3 regions of the Agromyces zhanjiangensis genome follow, and region 3 is predicted to be linked to each of the others. Evidence: predicted binding sites of a transcription regulator. Region 3 holds the regulator's gene; each other region holds the start of a gene.

Region 1 (5,759 bases), on a different contig from region 3:
CGCCCACGGTGCTCGTGAACGGCAAGCAGTACGTCGGTTCCCTCGAGGACCCGGCCGAGTTCCAGGCGTTCGTGCTCCAGGCCACCGGCGAGAGCTACTCGGAGTCCGAGGCGACGCCCACGCCGACGCCCACTCCCGAGGCGGGCTGAGCGCAGACCCCCGTTCGTCCGACGACGGCTCGGCCGACCGGCCGGGCCGTCGTCATGCGCGCGTGCCACGCGTGCCTCGATAGGATGTCAGGGTCCCTGCCGGCTTGGCGCAATTGGTAGCGCACCGCTCTTGTAAAGCGGTGGTTACGGGTTCGAGTCCCGTAGCCGGCTCGATGTCGAGTTCCTCCGCTCCTCCGGACCCGACTCCGGTCGCGCCGCCTCCCGGCGTACCGGGTGGTCCGGCCAACGCCCATCATCACGCCCACGCGGAGTCGTCCCGGATTCCGATGTGGGCCGCCATCGCGCTCACGATCGTGTCGGGCGGCTTCGTCGCGCTCCAGTCGCGGGTCAACGGCGAGCTCGCGAGGGAGCTCGACGACTTCTCGGTCGCCGCGGCGATCTCGTTCGGGTCGGGCCTCGCGATCCTCGCGCTGCTCGCCGCGCTGTGGCCGGAGGGCCGCCGCGGCCTCCGGCGGCTGCGCGACGCGGTGCGAGCCGGGCGGCTGGCGTGGTGGATGCTGCTCGGCGGGGTCGCCGGCGCGTGGTTCGTGGCGACCCAGGGGCTCGCGGTCGGCGTGCTCGGCGTGGCGTTGTTCACGGTGGCCATCGTCGCCGGGCAGACCCTCGGCGGGGTGGTCTTCGACGCGATCGGCCTGGGACCCGGCGGACGCCGCCCGCTCAGCCCGACCCGCATCGCCGGGGCCGTGCTCGCCCTGGTGGCGATCGGCTGGGCGGTGTCGGCCCAGGTCGCCGGGACCGTGCCCCTCTGGCTCATGCTGCTGCCGTTCTCGGCCGGAATCGGCGCGTCCTGGCAGCAGGCGATGAACGGTCGCGTGCGCACGGGATCGGCGAGTGCACTCGCGGCGACGCTCACGAACTTCCTCGTCGGCACCTCGGTGCTCGTCGTCGTGATGCTGGTGCACGCGGCATCCGTCGGCTGGCCGACCGCATTCCCGACGTCGCCGTGGCTCTACGCGGGCGGTGCGATCGGCTGCGTCTTCATCGCGGCGCAGGCCGTGCTGGTCCGGCGGGTGGGCGTGCTCGTGCTGGCCCTCGGCCTGGTCGCCGGCCAGCTCGCTGCCGCCCTCGCGCTCGACCTGCTGCTGCCGACCTCGGCGCGGCCGGTGGGCTTCGCGACCGTCGGCGGGACCGTGCTCGCGCTCGTCGCCGTCGCGCTCGCGAGCATCCGCTGGCGCCCGGCGCGGCATCTCGCGGCGGAGGGCGCCGGGACGGCGACGGCCGGGGGAGCCGGCGGGGTCACGTCAGGGCGGTGAACCGGTCCGCGGCGCGCGTCCCGAGGCGGCGCTGGGGTCGGTCGGCGGCGCTGCGGCCGCCCACGTAGAGCCAGCCGAGCAGGTGCTCGTCGTCGGCGAGGCCGTGCATCCGCGAGACGGCCGGATCCCGCGTGAAGGGCCCCGTGCGCCACATGACGCCCCAGCCGGCATCGTCGAGCAGCAGCGCGAGCAGGTGCCCGACGCCGGCGGCCGACGCGTCCTGCTCCCAGGCGGGCACCTTCGGGTGCCGCCGCACGACGGCGACGAGTGCGAGCAGCAGGGGAGCGCGGAGCGGCTTGGCCGCGAGCTTGTCGGCCGCCGTGCCGTCGAACCCTGACGCCTCGACGAGCGCCTGCCCGAGGCGCGCACGGGCATCGCCGCGCAGCGCGATCACCCGCCACGGCCCGAGGGCGGCGTGGTCGGGCACGGTCGACGCGGCCTCGAGGAGCTCGACGAGCTCGGCGTCGGTCGGCGCGCCGTCCGTGACCTCCGGCCACGACCGACGCGCGAGGACGGCGTCTCGGGCGGCGCCCACGCTCAGGACTCGGGGGTGAACTCGAGCGCGATCGAGTTCATGCAGTAGCGGTCGCCCGTCGGCGTGCCGAAGCCGTCGGGGAAGACGTGACCGAGGTGCGAACCGCAGTTCGCGCAGCGCACCTCGGTGCGCAGCATCCCGAGCGAGGTGTCCTCGATGAGCTCGACGGCCTCGGGTCGCACCGACTCGTAGAAGCTCGGCCAGCCGCAGCCGGAGTCGAACTTCGTGCCGGACTTGAAGAGCTCGCTGGCGCACGCGGCGCACGCGTAGATCCCCGCGCGCTCCTCGTCGAGGAGCTCGCCCGTCCACGGGCGCTCGGTCGCGGCCTCGCGGAGCACCGCGTACTGCTCGTCGCCGAGTTCTGCGCGCCACTCGTCGTCGGACTTGTTCACCTGGTACGCCATGCGGTCTCCTCCGGGTCGGTCGGCCGTCTTCCATCGTCGCAGCTTTGCGGGACGTCGGATGCAACGTGTCCCGGTGCGACGGTGTTCCCGTCGATGCGCGGGCGTCTGGAACCCGCACCGTCGGCGCGCTCCGATGGCCGTGTTCGGGCCGCGCCGTCGCATGGGGCGGGCTCCCGGCATCCGCTCCCTAGGATGTGGTCGACGGCGGACTCCGGTGAGTGAGGTGCGATGGACGCAGACGGGCTCGACGACGCGCAACGCGCGATCCTCGCCTTCGAATCCCGACCGTGGCGCGACCCCGCCCGGAAGGCCGACGCCATCCGCGACGAGCTCGGGCTCTCCGCGGCCCGGTACTATCGGCTCCTCGGCGCGCTCGTCGATTCGCCGGCCGCCCTGCGGTTCGACCCGATGCTCATCGGTCGCCTGCAGCGGCAGCGCGAGGCACGTGCGCACTCGCGTGCGCGCCGTGCCATCCCGACCGCCCGGCCGCTCGCCTGAGCGCCCCGACCGACTGGACCACAGGTGCAGAAGTTCCCCCGCGACCGGTTCGATTCGATCCCGCACGGCATGGACCGGGTCGGCGCGCACCGCGCGCCCGCCCGACGCGGGCGGCGCTGGGTGACCCTCGCGTGGGCGGCGCTCGCGACCGTCGTGCTCGCCGGCGCCGGCATCGCCGCCGTCGCCGCCTACAACCAGCGACTCGACTTCGACGACACGGCGCTGCCGACGGCGCCGGCCTCGGCCGTCCCGACCGCGGAGCCCACCCTCGCCCCCGACGTGACGGTCGCGGTGCTGAACGGCACCTCGACCACCGGTCTGGCCGCGCAGGCGGGCGAGGCGCTCACCGCTGCGGGCGTCCCCGTCGGCATCACCGCGAACGCCGATCGCAACGACATCGAGCAGACGGTCGTGTACTACGCCTCCGCCGACCTCGAGGGCGCCGCCCGAGGCGTCGCGCAGCAGCTGCCGGAGTCCGAGGTGCGGCTCTCCGAGGAGTTCGGCGAGGAGGGCATGCAGCTCGTGGTCGTCCTCGGAGCGGACTACGCCGACGCCGTCGCGGAGTGACGGGACGGTGAATCGTTGCCATTCTGCGACCATTCGCGGCGTCGGAGACCTTGTGCGCGGCCGTCGCGACGTGAGTATCTAGAAACGGCCGCTCGAACACCCGTGTGAGCACCCGGCGCCGGTCCCCGTCGTCGACGTCGGCACGACGACGGCCCGGTACAGCCGACGGCACGTGCTGACTTCGATACACGGCAACATGGGAGCAACGCATGGCGAACGGAACCGTGAAGTGGTTCAACGCTGAAAAGGGATACGGATTCATCACCGTCGACGGTGGGGGACAGGACGTCTTCGTCCACTACTCCGCCATCGACATGGCCGGCTACAAGGTCCTCGAAGAGGGCCAGCAGGTGATCTTCGAGGTGGGCTCCGGCTCGAAGGGCCCGCAGGCCGAGGCGGTCCGTCCCGCCTGAGTTCGATTCTTCGGAAGCGCCGCCGGATGCCCCCGGCGGCGCTTCCGCATGTCCGCTCGCCCCGGTCGGGCGCCGCCTCGCTTGCACTCGACGCATGCGAGTGCCAGAATCGGTTTAGCACTCAGTCGATTCGAGTGCTAACCCCACGGTTCTTAGACGTCCGGGAAGGGACGAGAGACACACATGGCAAAGATCATTGCTTTCGATGAGGAGGCCCGTCGCGGCCTCGAGCGTGGCCTCAACACGCTCGCCGACGCGGTCAAGGTGACCCTCGGCCCGCGCGGCCGCAACGTCGTGCTCGAGAAGAAGTGGGGCGCCCCCACCATCACGAACGACGGCGTGTCGATCGCCAAGGAGATCGAGCTCGACGACCCGTACGAGAAGATCGGCGCGGAGCTCGTCAAGGAGGTCGCGAAGAAGACCGACGACGTCGCCGGCGACGGCACCACGACCTCGGTCGTGCTCGCCCAGGCGCTCGTGCGCGAGGGCCTCCGCAACGTGGCCGCAGGCGCCGACCCCATCTCGCTCAAGCGCGGCATCGAGAAGGCCGTCTCGGCCGTCTCCGAGGAGCTCCTCGCCACCGCCAAGGAGGTCGAGACCAAGGACGAGATCGCCGCGACCGCGTCCATCTCGGCGGCCGACCCGCAGATCGGCGAGATCATCGCCGAGGCGATCGACAAGGTCGGCAAGGAGGGCGTCGTCACCGTCGAGGAGTCGAACACCTTCGGCACCGAGCTCGAGCTGACCGAGGGCATGCGCTTCGACAAGGGCTACCTGTCGGCGTACTTCGTCACCGACCCTGAGCGCCAGGAGGCGGTCTTCGAGGACCCGTACATCCTCATCGCCAACCAGAAGATCTCGAACATCAAGGACCTGCTCCCGATCGTCGACAAGGTGATCCAGTCGGGCAAGCAGCTCCTGATCATCGCCGAGGACGTCGACGGTGAGGCCCTGGCCACGCTCGTCGTCAACAAGATCCGCGGCATCTTCAAGTCGGTCGCCGTCAAGGCGCCGGGCTTCGGCGACCGCCGCAAGGCGCAGCTCCAGGACATCGCGATCCTCACCGGCGGCCAGGTCATCTCCGAGGAGGTCGGCCTCAAGCTCGAGAACGCCACGCTCGACCTGCTCGGCCAGGCCCGCAAGGTCGTCATCACCAAGGACGAGACGACCATCGTCGAGGGTGCCGGCGACCCCGACCAGATCGCGGGCCGCGTCGCCCAGATCCGTTCGGAGATCGACAACACCGACTCGGACTACGACCGCGAGAAGCTCCAGGAGCGCCTCGCCAAGCTCGCGGGCGGCGTCGCCGTCATCAAGGCGGGCGCGGCCACCGAGGTCGAGCTCAAGGAGCGCAAGCACCGCATCGAGGACGCCGTCCGCAACGCGAAGGCCGCCGTCGAGGAGGGCATCGTCGCCGGTGGTGGCGTGGCCCTCATCCAGGCCGGCAAGGCCGCGTTCGGCAAGCTCGAGCTCGCGGGCGACGAGGCGACCGGTGCGAACATCGTCAAGGTCGCCATCGAGGCGCCGCTCAAGCAGATCGCCCTCAATGCCGGCCTCGAGCCGGGCGTCGTCGCGAACAAGGTCTCGGAGCTCCCCGCGGGCCACGGCCTGAACGCCGCGACCGGCGAGTACGGCGACCTGCTCGCGCAGGGCATCATCGACCCCGCCAAGGTGACCCGCTCGGCGCTGCAGAACGCCGCGTCGATCGCCGGCCTCTTCCTCACGACCGAGGCCGTCGTCGCCGACAAGCCGGAGAAGGCTGCGCCGGTCCCCGCCGACCCGACGGGCGGCATGGACTTCTAGTCCCGAGCGGGCCCCCGGGTCCGCATGGCCGCGAGCGCCGCATCCAACGCGCGAAGGGCGCCTCCTCCGGGAGGCGCCCTTCGTCGTGCCGGCCGGGGTCGTTCGGGCCCGACCGC
Region 2 (5,759 bases), on a different contig from region 3:
GCTCCGCGAGTTCATGTACGACCCCGCGAGCTGACCGTCGCGCCACGGGACCGGTTCGGCCCCGCTCCCCGCTCCCCGCTCAGCTCCCCCGCTCCTGACGACGTCACGTCGGGTGTCCGCCGGCGTGCCCGCCGGCGGACACGCGAAAGGGCCCCGGCCGAAGCCGGGGCCCTTCCCTGCGTGTCGGCTGATCAGCCGATGCGCGTGATGGTGTTGTCGTCCTCGTACTCGTAGATGCCGATGGTGGCCTCGGTCGGGTCACCGTTCTCATCGAGGGTGATCGGACCCGATGCACCGTCGAAGTCGATCTGCGAGCCCTCGGCGAGCAGCGCGGCCGCGTCGGCGAACGTGGTCACGGTCTCGCCGTCACCCGAACCGCCGGACACCTGCTGGAGGTATGCGCCGATGTCCTCGCCGGCCGTGCTGTTCGCGGCGTAGGCCGCGAGCGCGATCAGCATGAGGGCGTCGTACGACTCCGGGCCGTAGCTGAAGCTGTCGAGGTCGGGGTCGACACCGAGGAGGCGCTCCTCGAAGGACGCCTCGAGCTCCGGGCCGGGCAGCGTGCCCTTCGCACCGGCGACGAGGCCGGGCGCGAAGTCCGCGCTGTAGTCGGCCAGGTTGCCGTCGACGAAGTACAGCTGGTCGCCCGGGTAGCCCGCGCCGACGAGCGCCGGCACGACGACCTTCGCCTCGTCGAACGTGATGACCGCGACGGCGTCGGGGTTCGCGGCGTTGATCGCCGAGAGCTGCGCGTCGAAGTTCGAGTCACCCGTGTTGAACAGCTCCTCGGCCACGACCTCGCCGCCGGCGGCCTCGAAGGCCTCCGTCGTCGCGGCCGCGAGACCGGTGCCGTACGGGTCGTTCAGGACCAGCAGGCCGAGCGTCGAGGCGCCGTCCTCCGCGATCAGGTTGCCGAGGACCTCGCCCTGGAGCAGGTCGGACGGCGCGGTGCGGAAGTAGAGGCCGTTGTCGTCGTAGTCCGTGAAGTCGGGCGACGTGTTGGCCGGCGAGAAGTGGACGACACCGGCCGACGTGATCTGGTCGATGACCGTGAACGACACGCCCGACGACGCGGCACCGATGATCGCCGAGACGTCCTGCGAGAGGAGGTCGGTGACCGAGACGGTCGCGATGTCGGTCGTGGTGTCGCCCGAGTCGCGGTAGACGACCTCGACCTGGAGGCCGGCGTCGGCCTCGTTGATCTCCTCGGCGGCGAGTGCGACGCCGGCCTCCTCGGGCGGTCCGAGGAAGGCGAGGGTGCCGGACTGCGGCAGGATGGTGCCGACCTTCAGGGTGAGGTCGCGCTCACCAGCCTCGATGGGCAGGGCGTCGCCGGTGTCGGCCGGCTCCTCGGACTCTTCCGGGGTGGTGCCGCCCGTGCTGCACGCGGTGAGGAGGAGGGCGGAAACGCCAGCAATGGCGATGCCCGTCCAAGCCGCGCGAGCCGAGCGCGAGCCGGTGGCCCTCGCGAATACGCTCATGATGCTCCTTGGGACTGAAGGATCGGTACAGAAACAGCGTCTGGCGACGCCGATGTATCGACCGTATTGCCCGCCCTGAGCGGAAACAAGATTGCCTCGATCACAACCCGGTAACGCACACGGAATCGTTATCTGAGTGTCACGGATTCGCGAATCTCCGCATGAATCCGGCGATTCCGCCACGAAATCCGCCACCGAGACACCCCTTCGGCGGCCCGCCCTCCAGCCCCAGTACGGGGGCCCCGGCGCCGCTCAGACGGGCTCGAGGTTGGCGGCCCGCCGAGCGGCGCGGGCGCCGCGCACGAGGTCGAAGGTGAGCACGACGAGCGCGAGCCAGACGAGGCCGAACCCCGCCCAGCGCTCCGGCGGCATGGGCTCCCCGAGGACCACGACGCCAACGATGAACTGAATGAACGGGGCGAAGTACTGGATGAACCCCATGTAGATCAACGGGAGGCGACGCGACGCGGCGGCGAACAGCAGGAGCGGGATCGCGGTCACGGCGCCGGCGGAGAGCAGCAGCGCGGCGTGCCATCCGCCATGGGAACCGATCGTGAGCCCGGACGTCGACGCCACCACGACGAGCAGGACCACCGCGACGGGTGCGAGCCATGCCGTCTCGAGCGTGAGTCCGGAGACGGCGTCGACGCGGTGTCCGACCCGCTTCTTGATGAGCCCGTAGAAGCCGAAGCTGAACGCCAGGACGAGCGCGATCCACGGCATCTGCCCGTAGCCGACGGCGAGGACGACCACGGCGACGATCGAGATCCCGACGGCGGTCCACTGCACGGCGTTCAGTCGCTCGCGGAGCACGATGACGCCGAGGAACACGGTCACGATCGGGTTGATGAAGTACCCGAGTGCGGCCTCGACGACCTGCCCGGTGACGGCCGCGAAGACGTAGGTGAGCCAGTTCGCGAAGATGAGCACGCCGGCGACGCCCATGATGAGCACGACGCGTCGATCCCGCAGGAGCGCCCGGAACGCGCGCCAGGTCCTCGTCACGGCGATCAGGACGGCGCAGAAGACGAGCGAGAGCAGGATGCGCATCGCCACGATCTCGACCGGCCCGCTCGGGGCGAGCGCGATGAAGTAGACGGGGAGGAATCCCCAGAGCGCATAGGCGGAGACGGCGAAGGCGAGGCCGGGGCGACTCACGCCCTCTGGCCGGACGCGCGCCGGCGCGTCGGTGGACGGAGCGGATGACACCGTGTCAGCCTACGCGCGCCGTCGCGCAGCTCGGGGCGTGCCGGCTGCCGACCTCCGTCGACATCCCGCCGCGCCGCCGGGCGCGCCCGCTCCGCGCGGCCCGCAGACGACGACGCGGCCCGGATGCCAGTGGCATCCGGGCCGCGTCGATGTCGGTGTCGACTAGCGGACGACGACCGCGAGCACGTCGCGGGCCGACAGCACGAGGAAGTCCTCGCCGCCGAACTTGACCTCGGTACCGCCGTACTTGGAGTAGATCACCTTGTCGCCGACGGCCACGTCGAGCGGAACACGGTTGCCGTTGTCGTCGATGCGGCCCGGGCCGACCGCCACGACCTCGCCCTCCTGGGGCTTCTCCTTGGCGGTGTCGGGGATGACCAGGCCGGAGGCGGTGGTCTGCTCGGCCTCGACCTGCTTGATGACGATGCGATCCTCGAGCGGCTTGATGGAAACCGACACGGTTGACCTCTTTCTTGACGAAGACTGGGGTTAGCAGCCTCTGAGTGAGAGTGCTAAACCGAGTCTATGGCGGTTCTGGCACTCGTGCAACGTGAGTGCCAGCGGATGCCGCGGTGCTAGCGTGTCGGCGTGGAACGCGACGAGCTGGTGAGGCTGCTCTCTGCCGAGGGACTCTCGCTGCTCGACTCCCTGCCGCCGTACTCGTCGAAGGCCGACGTCGTGAAGACCGTCGCCGACCTGCGCAAGCAGGGGCACGATCCGGGCCTGGTCGCGGCCGTGCTGAGCCAGTCTCGGCTGCGCGCGAAGGCGCGGCCGAAGTTCGGCGAGTTCGCCGACCGCATGCTCTTCACCGAACCCGGACTCGAGCAGGCGACCCGGTTGCGGGTCGCGGCGCTGCACGCCGGCCGGTTCGCGCGCGCCGGGCTCCGACACGTGGCCGATCTCGGCTGCGGCATCGGCGGCGACGCGCTCGCGCTGGCCGCGGTCGACCTCGAGGTGACCGCCGCCGAGGCCGACGAGGTGACCGCCGCCGTCGCGGCGTTCAACCTGACGCCGTTCCCCAAGGTGCGCGTGCTCCACGCCCGTGCCGAGGACGTCGCCCTCGGCGGCATCGACGCCGCGTGGCTCGATCCCGCACGTCGCACGACCACGGGCGGCACCACGACGCGGCTCGCCGACGCCGCCGACTACTCCCCCTCGCTCGACTTCGTCTTCGGCCTCGCCGAGCGGATGCCGATCGGCGTGAAGCTCGGGCCTGGCACCGATCGCGACGTCGTCCCCGATGGCGCCGAAGCGCAGTGGGTGTCGGTCGACGGGGATGTCGTCGAGCTCGTCGTCTGGACCGGCGCGCTCGCGCGGGCCGGCGTCGGCCGTGCGGCGCTCGTGATCCGCGGCGACGGCGCGCAGGAGCTCGTCGCGCCGGCCGACGCCGAGGACGCCCCCGTGGGCCCGCTCGGCGACTACCTGTACGAGCCCGACGGCGCCGTCATCCGGGCGCGCCTCATCGGCGATCTCGCCCGATCGCTCGGCTCGTGGATGCTGAGCGACGGCATCGCCTACCTGACCGGCGACCGTGAGGTCGACACTCCGTTCGCGAGGGGATTCCGCGTCATCGAGCGCCTTCCGGCGGACGAGCGCAGCCTCCGGCGCGCGCTGCAGGAACGCGGCGTCGGCACGCTCGAGATCAAGAAGCGCGGTGTCGACGTCGACCCCGCCGCCCTCCGGACCCGGCTGAAGCTGAAGGGCGATGTCTCGGCGACCGTCGTGCTCACCCGGGAGGAGGGCCGCCACGTCGCGATCCTCGTCGAGCGGATCTGAACGCCCGGCGACGGCCTCAGGCGGTCGAGAGCGCGCCGAACACGATCGCGTAGTACCCCAGCCAGACGCCGGAGAACACGAGGCCGGCGACGCCGGTCCCGATCCCGATGAAGGCGAGGATCCGCCCGTGCTCCTCGCGACGGAGCCCGAGCACGCCGAAGACGATCGCCGCGACGGAGAGGGGGAACATCCACCCGACGAAGAGCGAGGCGACGGCGCCGATCGAGCCGATCACGGCACCGACCTGGCTGTAGACGCGTCGCTGCTCCTCCTCCTCCTCATACTCCGCCTCGTGCGGCTCGGGAAGGGGACGACCGACGGCGAGCAGCTGGCCCGTCGGGAGCCCGTGGAGTGCCCCTGTGTCGTACGGGACGTCGAACTCGCGGGCGGGAGCGGCCGGCGGCGCGTCGGCCGCGGGCCGGCGCACGGGATCCGCCGGCGTCGGCCGGTCTGCGGGACTGGTCTCCGGCGTTCCCGGCTCCGGCACGCGGTCGGTTCCCGGTCCCACCGGGGCCGAGGGTCGCTCGTCGGTCATGTGGTCGCCTCAGTAGCCGTAGCCGCTGCCGATCGAGAACAGCATCCCCCAGAGCAGGAACGACAGGAGTGCGATGCCGACGCCCACGAAGCCGAGGATGAGGCCCGTGAGCCACATGCCCTTCGCAGCGGGCTCCTTGCTGCGGCCGAGGAAGCCGAGGACGATCGCCGCCGCCGGGACGAAGAGCTGCAGCACGCCCCCGACGAGCGGGATGAAGACGACGGGCGAGCCGATGACGCCGATGACGCCGGCGATGAGGGAGATCAGGCTGAGCACGGGCGTCGGCTTCGCCGGCGCGGGAGCATACCCGGCCGCCCCGTATCCGCCGTATCCACCGGTCGGCGGCACCGGGCCCGCACTGCCGACACTGCTCGGCGCCGCCGTGTCGAACGGTCCCCCGACGGTCGGCGCCGGCGCCGGCGGTGCTCCGTACGGAGTTGCGGCCGGGGCGGGAGCGGCGGGAGCGGCGGGAGGCGCAGGTGGAGCCGGGGGCGCGGGCGGGACCGGGGGCGCGGGCGGGACGGGCTCACCGGGCACCTCGGGCGCGCTCGGCGGCTCGGGCGCGCTCGGCGGTTCGGGCTGGGGCTCCGCCGGCACCGCCGGCTCGTCCGGCTCCGCAGGCACGGCGGGCTCGGCAGGCTCCACCGGGACGGTCGGCTCCGACGGAGTCGGGGGCGCCGGCTCCTTCGGCGTCTCCGGGTTGGTGGGATCGCTCATGCCGAGCCCCTTCCGTGCTGCGGGTGGATCAGTAGGTGGTG
Region 3 (5,759 bases):
TTGAGCGCGTCGTAGAGAGGTCGCAGGTACGGGTCGATCTTCTCCGTGAGCGTGCCGGGCAGGAACCCGAGCCGCTCCCCCGCCTCGACGGCGGGACGCGTCAGGATGATCCGGTTGACCTCCTTGCGCTGCAGCGCCTGGACGGCCTTGGCCATCGCGAGGTACGTCTTGCCGGTGCCGGCCGGGCCGATTCCGAACACGATGGTGTGCTCGTCGATCGCGTCGACGTAGGCGCGCTGGCCCTCGGTCTTCGGCCGGATCGACTTGCCCCGGCTGGAGACGATGACCTGTCCGAGCTGCTCGGAGGGGCGGGCATTCGGGTCGGCGTCGAGCATGCGGGCCGAGCTCCTCACTTCGATGGGTGTCGGGTCGCCGCCGCCGCGGACGAGCTCGAGGAGCTCCTCGACGAGGCGGCGGACGCGGATGCGGTCCTCGGCGTCGCCGCGGATGGCGATCTCGTTGCCGCGCACGTGCACGTCGACGCCGGGGTACTCCCGTTCGATCGTCGTGAGGAGGCGGTCCTGCGGTCCGAGGAGCCGGACCATGGCGATGCCGTCGATCTTCAGTCGCTCCTCGTCGGAGCGGACCTCGGATCCGGAGAGCGGGAGGTCCCCCGCGTCGTCAGCCGCCAAGCGATCCCTCCCTGAGGCCGCCCCCGAGGACGTGGGCGTGCACGTGGAACACGGTCTGGCCCGCAGCGGGGCCGGTGTTGAAGACGAGGCGGAACTGGCCGTCGGCCAGCTCGTCGGCGATGCCCTTGGCCACCGCCACGAGTTCGGCGAGCAGCTCGGGGTCGTCGGCGGCGAGCTCGACGACGTCGCGGTGCCGGCCGATGCGCGGCGTCACGATCACGTGCACGGGCGCCTGCGGCGCGATGTCGTGGAACGCGATGACGCGATCGGTCTCTGCGACCATCTTCGCCGGGATCTCACCGGCCGCGATGCGCTCGAAGACCGTGGGTTCAGCCGTTCCGCTCATCCCTCCATCGTAGCGACGGATGCGTCACCACCGCCCGAGCGCGACCGAGAGCACGGCGATCGCCGCGGGCCCGGCGGTCGAGGTGCGGAGCACCGACTCTCCGAGGCGGACCGGCTCGGCGCCGGCCTCCCGGAGCCGCTCGATCTCGGCCGGGTCCATGCCGCCCTCCGGGCCGACGACGAGCGCGAGGTCGCGGCCGTCGGGGCGGATGCCGCTGAGCGGCGTCTCCGCGCCGGGCACGAGGAGCAGCATCCGATCGCCCTCGAGCCGCGATGGCAGTTCGCGCGTCGACGCGACCGGCTCGACCGCGGGGATGCGGGCGCGGAGCGACTGCTTCACGGCCTCGCGCACGATGCTCGCCCAGCGGGCGCGGCCCTTCTCCGCCTTCGCACCCTCCCACCGGGAGACCGACCGGGTCGCGGACCACGGCACGATGCGGTCGACCCCGAGCTCGGTGGCCGCCTGCACGGCGAGCTCGTCGCGATCGCCCTTCGCGAGCGCCTGGACGAGCGTGAGCCGCGGCGACGGCTCGGGTTCGTCGTCGACCGATTCGACCTCGATCTCGAGGCGGCGGGGCTCGGCCGCCGTCACCGGGCCGTGCACGACCCGCCCGCGGCCGTCGCCGATCGAGACCCGCTCGCCGACGCGCAGCCGTGACACGGTCACCGCGTGCCGTGCCTCGTCGCCGTCGAGCTCGACCGGGTCCCCCGGCCGCACCGGGCCGAGGTCGAGCGTCTCGTCGAGGTAGAGGTGGCTCATCGCGGCATCCGCCCCGCCGTCAGCCCAGGAACCGGTCGCGCAGGCGCGCGAAGAGCCCCTGCTGGAAGTGCCCGAGCTGCGGCGGCTGCGCCTTGCGCTGCTTGGCCAGCTGCTCGACGAGCTCGCGCTCCTTGTGGTTGAGCTTGGTCGGGGTGACGACGTGCACGGCGACCCGGAGGTCGCCGCGGCCGCTGCCGCGCAGGTGCGTGATGCCGCGGTCCTTCACGGTGAGGATCTCGCCCGACTGCACGCCGGGCTTCAGCTCGAGGTCGACGTCGCCGTCGAGCGCGGCGACCTTCGTGGACGTGCCGAGCACGGCGTCGGTCATCTGCACCTCGAGCGTGCAGAGCAGGTCGTCGCCGTTGCGGCTGAACACCTCGTGGTTCTTCACCTTGATCTCGAGGTAGAGGTCGCCGTTCGGGCCGCCGGCGGGGCCGGCCTCGCCGGAGCCCGGCATCTGGAGTCGCACACCGGTGTCGACACCGGCGGGGACGTCGACGGGCACGGTCCGGCGCGCCCGCACGCGACCCTGGCCCTGGCACGTGACGCACGGCGTCGCGATGATCGTGCCGTAGCCGCGGCATGAGCCGCAGGGGCTCGAGGTCATCACGTTGCCGAGGAGGGAGCGCACCGCGCGCTGGATGTGCCCGCTGCCGCCGCAGATGTCGCACGTGACGGGCGAGGTGCCGGGCTTGCAGCACGAGCCGTGGCAGGTCTCGCACACGACGGCCGTATCGACCTCGATGTCGCGATGCGTGCCGAAGATCACGTCGTCGAGCCCGACCTCGAGGCGGATCAGCGCGTCCTGGCCGCGCTCGCGGCGCGATCGCGGCCCGCGGCTGGCCTGCCCGGCGCCGAAGAACGTCTCGAAGATGTCGCCGAAGCCGCCGAAGCCCGCACCCCCGCCGCCGAACCCGCCCTGGCCGCCCAGGTCGTATTGCTGGCGCTGCTTCGGGTCGGAGAGCACGTCGTACGCGTGCGTGACCTCCTTGAACCGCTCGGACGCCTCGGCGCCCGGGTTCACGTCGGGGTGGAGCTCGCGTGCGAGCCGGCGGTACGCCTTCTTGATCTCGTCCGGGGAGGCGTCGCGTGCGACGCCGAGGACCTCGTAGTGGTCGGCCACGTGAGGCGGGTTCCTTTCGATTGCCGGTGACGGATGCCGCGTGGCGGCCCCGTGCGGTTCAGCTCTCGCCGAGCGTGCGGGAGAGGTAGCGGGCGACCGCGCGGACGGCGGCCATGCTCTGGGAGTAGTCCATGCGAGTGGGGCCGACGATGCCGAGCCGCGACACGTCGCGCCCCGGGACCGCGAAGGCGGTCGACACCACAGAGGTGTCGCCGAGCCCGAAGGCGGCGTTCTCACGGCCGATGCGCACGGCGATGCCGTCGTCGGCGGCCATCTCGCCGAAGAGCCGGAGGATGACGACCTGCTCCTCGATGGCCTCCATGACGCCGAGGATGTTCCCGGCGAAGTCCTGCTCGGTGCGCACGAGGTTCGCCGCGCCGGCGACCACGAGCCGGTCGGACCGGGTGATCTTGGCCTGGTCGGCGAGCGTCGCCGCGAGCGTGTGCAGCACCTCGGCGTGGGCGCGGTCGGCGTGCTCGGTCTCGGCCGAGAGGGCGGTCGCGGCATCCGCCATCGTCAGGCCGGCGGCCACCTCGTTGAGGCGGTCGCGCAGGCGCGCGAGCGTCGCCTCGTCGGCCGGCTGGTCGAGCTCGGCGAGGCGCTGCTCGACCTGGCCGCTGTCGGAGATGAGGATGCACAGCACGCGCGTCGGGGCGAGCGAGACGAGCTCGACGTGCCGCACTCGGGCACGCGCGAAGCTGGGGTACTGGACGACGGCGAGCTGGCGGGTCAACTGCGAGACGAGGCGCACCGTGCGACCGAGCAGTTCGTCGAGGTCGTTCGACTCGCCGAGGAAGGTCTCGATGGCGTGCCGCTGCGTCGCCGAGAGCGGGCGGATGTCGGCGAGCTGGTCGACGAACACCCGGTAGCCCTTGTCGGTGGGGATGCGCCCGGACGAGGTGTGCGGCGCCGCGATGAGCTCCTCCTCCTCGAGGAGGGCCATGTCGTTGCGGATGGTCGCGGCGGAGACACCGAACTGGTGGCGTTCGACGATCGACTTCGAGCCGACCGGCTCGCGCGACTCGACGTAGTCCTGCACGATCGCGCGCAGGACCGCGAGACTGCGTTCGGAGACCATGACCCTCGCTTCCCTCGACCGATCGGACCCGGACGACGCGTGCTTGGCACTCCGCCCACGTGACTGCTAATCATATCGCGAGATTCAGGGCGCACACCGTTGCCGGTCGGTCCGCCGCGCCGATAGCGTGTGCATCGTCCCGCACCCCGCGACGCCGTTCCCGCCCGCGGGCGGTGCGGTTCCCCACATCGAAAGGCTCCCGACATGACCGACTCCAACCTCCCGCCGCAGGATCCGAACGCGGCCCCGCAGCCGACTCCCGCCGCCCCGCTCTCGCACGAGCAGGACGTCCAGTGGGGCTCCTTCGCGCACCTCGGCGGCATCCTCGGCATCCTGCCGTCGCTCATCATCTGGCTCGTCTTCAAGGACCGTGGCTCGTTCACGAACACCGAGGGCAAGGAGGCGCTGAACTTCCAGATCACGCTGGTGCTCGCCACTGTCGCGCTCTGGGTGCTGACCACGATCATCACCGTGGTCACGTTCGGGTTCGGGGCGCTCTTCGGCTTCCTCACTTACATCCCGTGGATCCTCGGCGTGATCTTCTCGATCATCGCCTTCATGACCGCGAAGGACGGCAACCACTACCGCTACCCCTTCGCCATCCGCCTCATCAAGTAGGTCGCGGACGAGCCTCCGACGCGCCGGTCGAGCCTCCCTCGACCGGCGCGTCGTGCTGTGCCAGCATGAGTGGACGTCCCCTGTCCGGGCGCGATCACAGAGGAGCACGCATCATGTCCGACGCACCACCTCCCACGCCTCCCACGCCGCCCGCCGGCGGCCCGCCGCCGCCGCCGCCCGGTGGTCCGACCCCGCCGCCCCCGCCCGGTGGCGGGCCCTACCAGCAGAGCCAGCCGCTCAGCCCGGCCGACGAGAAGCTCTGGGCCACGCTGATCCACATCGGCGGCATCCTGTTCGGCTTCCTGCCCGCCCTGATCGGCTACCTCGTCCTGAAGGACAAGGGCCCGTTCATCCGCGAGCACACCGCGACGGCGCTGAACTTCCAGATCACGCTGCTCATCGCCTACGTGGTGGGCTCGATCCTGACGTTCGTGATCATCGGCATCTTCCTGCTGATCGCGGCCTGGGTCGCCGCGATCGTGTTCGGCATCATCGCCGCCATCAAGGCGAACAACGGCGAGTACTACGTGTACCCCGTCGCCATCAAGTTCGTCAGCTAGTCCTCGAGCAGGCGCCGCACGACGGCGTCCGCCAGCAACCGCCCTCGTCGGGTCAGCGTGAGCCTCCCGGCGAGGGCGGTTCGTGCGTCCACGAGCCCGTCCGCGATGAGGCCGGCGACGGCGTGCCGACCACCGGCGTGAAGGCTCGAGACCTCAACGCCCTCGCGGATGCGCGTCGCGAGGAGCACGCGCTCGGTCTCGCGGGTCGCCTGGTCGAGCGTCTCGCGGCCGACCGCGGGCGAGACGCCCGCGGCCAGTCGCTCGGCGTAGGCCGCGGGGTGCTTCGCGTTCCACCACCGCACGCCGCCCACGTGGCTGTGCGCGCCGGGCCCCACGCCCCACCAGTCGTCGCCCCGCCAGTACCCGAGGTTGTGTCGCGACCGGTGCGCGGCATCCGTCGCCCAGTTCGAGACCTCGTACCAGTCGTAGCCCGCCTCAGCCAGGAGGTCGTCGGCCAGCTCGTACATGTCGGCCGCGAGGTCGTCGTCGACCGCGGCGAGCTCCCCGCGGCGGATCCTCCCGGCGAGCTTCGTGCCGTCCTCGACGATGAGCGCGTAGGCGCTCACGTGGTCGGGGCATTCGGCGAGCACGGCCTCCAGGCTCGCGCGCCAATCGGCGAGCGACTCCCCCGGCGTGCCGTAGA

The links. Region 3 encodes HrcA, which represses chaperone genes, less so after heat shock. Its sites were predicted from a motif close to TTNGCACTCGNNNNNNNCGAGTGCNAA; they were not measured.
Region 1: a site for HrcA is predicted at 3,955-3,981, ahead of groL (chaperonin GroEL). Genes of this name have one in related genera too.
Region 2: a site for HrcA is predicted at 3,225-3,251, ahead of groES (co-chaperone GroES). Genes of this name have one in related genera too.

The regions. Positions count from the first base shown of each region.
Region 1 covers NZ_JBEPKB010000010.1:54,623-60,381, reverse strand. The annotation lists gene ABME02_RS16375 (DsbA family protein) at 1-149, shown strand, start outside; tRNA gene ABME02_RS16370 (tRNA-Thr) at 248-320, shown strand; gene ABME02_RS16365 (DMT family transporter) at 437-1,423, shown strand; gene ABME02_RS16360 (nitroreductase family protein) at 1,407-1,958, opposite strand; gene msrB (peptide-methionine (R)-S-oxide reductase MsrB) at 1,961-2,362, opposite strand; gene ABME02_RS16350 (DUF3263 domain-containing protein) at 2,591-2,860, shown strand; gene ABME02_RS16345 (LytR C-terminal domain-containing protein) at 2,885-3,427, shown strand; gene ABME02_RS16340 (cold-shock protein) at 3,637-3,840, shown strand; gene groL (chaperonin GroEL) at 4,024-5,643, shown strand.
Region 2 covers NZ_JBEPKB010000008.1:32,539-38,297, forward strand. The annotation lists gene ABME02_RS14425 (YciI family protein) at 1-34, shown strand, start outside; gene ABME02_RS14430 (ABC transporter substrate-binding protein) at 192-1,481, opposite strand; gene rarD (EamA family transporter RarD) at 1,734-2,690, opposite strand; gene groES (co-chaperone GroES) at 2,853-3,149, opposite strand; gene ABME02_RS14445 (class I SAM-dependent methyltransferase) at 3,279-4,466, shown strand; gene ABME02_RS14450 (hypothetical protein) at 4,483-5,001, opposite strand; gene ABME02_RS14455 (hypothetical protein) at 5,011-5,718, opposite strand; gene ABME02_RS14460 (DUF4190 domain-containing protein) at 5,747-5,759, opposite strand, start outside.
Region 3 covers NZ_JBEPKB010000002.1:131,397-137,155, reverse strand. The annotation lists gene ABME02_RS03830 (PhoH family protein) at 1-545, opposite strand, end outside; gene ABME02_RS03825 (HIT domain-containing protein) at 622-978, opposite strand; gene ABME02_RS03820 (16S rRNA (uracil(1498)-N(3))-methyltransferase) at 1,003-1,737, opposite strand; gene dnaJ (molecular chaperone DnaJ) at 1,757-2,860, opposite strand; gene hrcA (heat-inducible transcriptional repressor HrcA) at 2,919-3,938, opposite strand; gene ABME02_RS03805 (DUF4870 domain-containing protein) at 4,143-4,556, shown strand; gene ABME02_RS03800 (DUF4870 domain-containing protein) at 4,670-5,116, shown strand; gene hemW (radical SAM family heme chaperone HemW) at 5,113-5,759, opposite strand, start outside.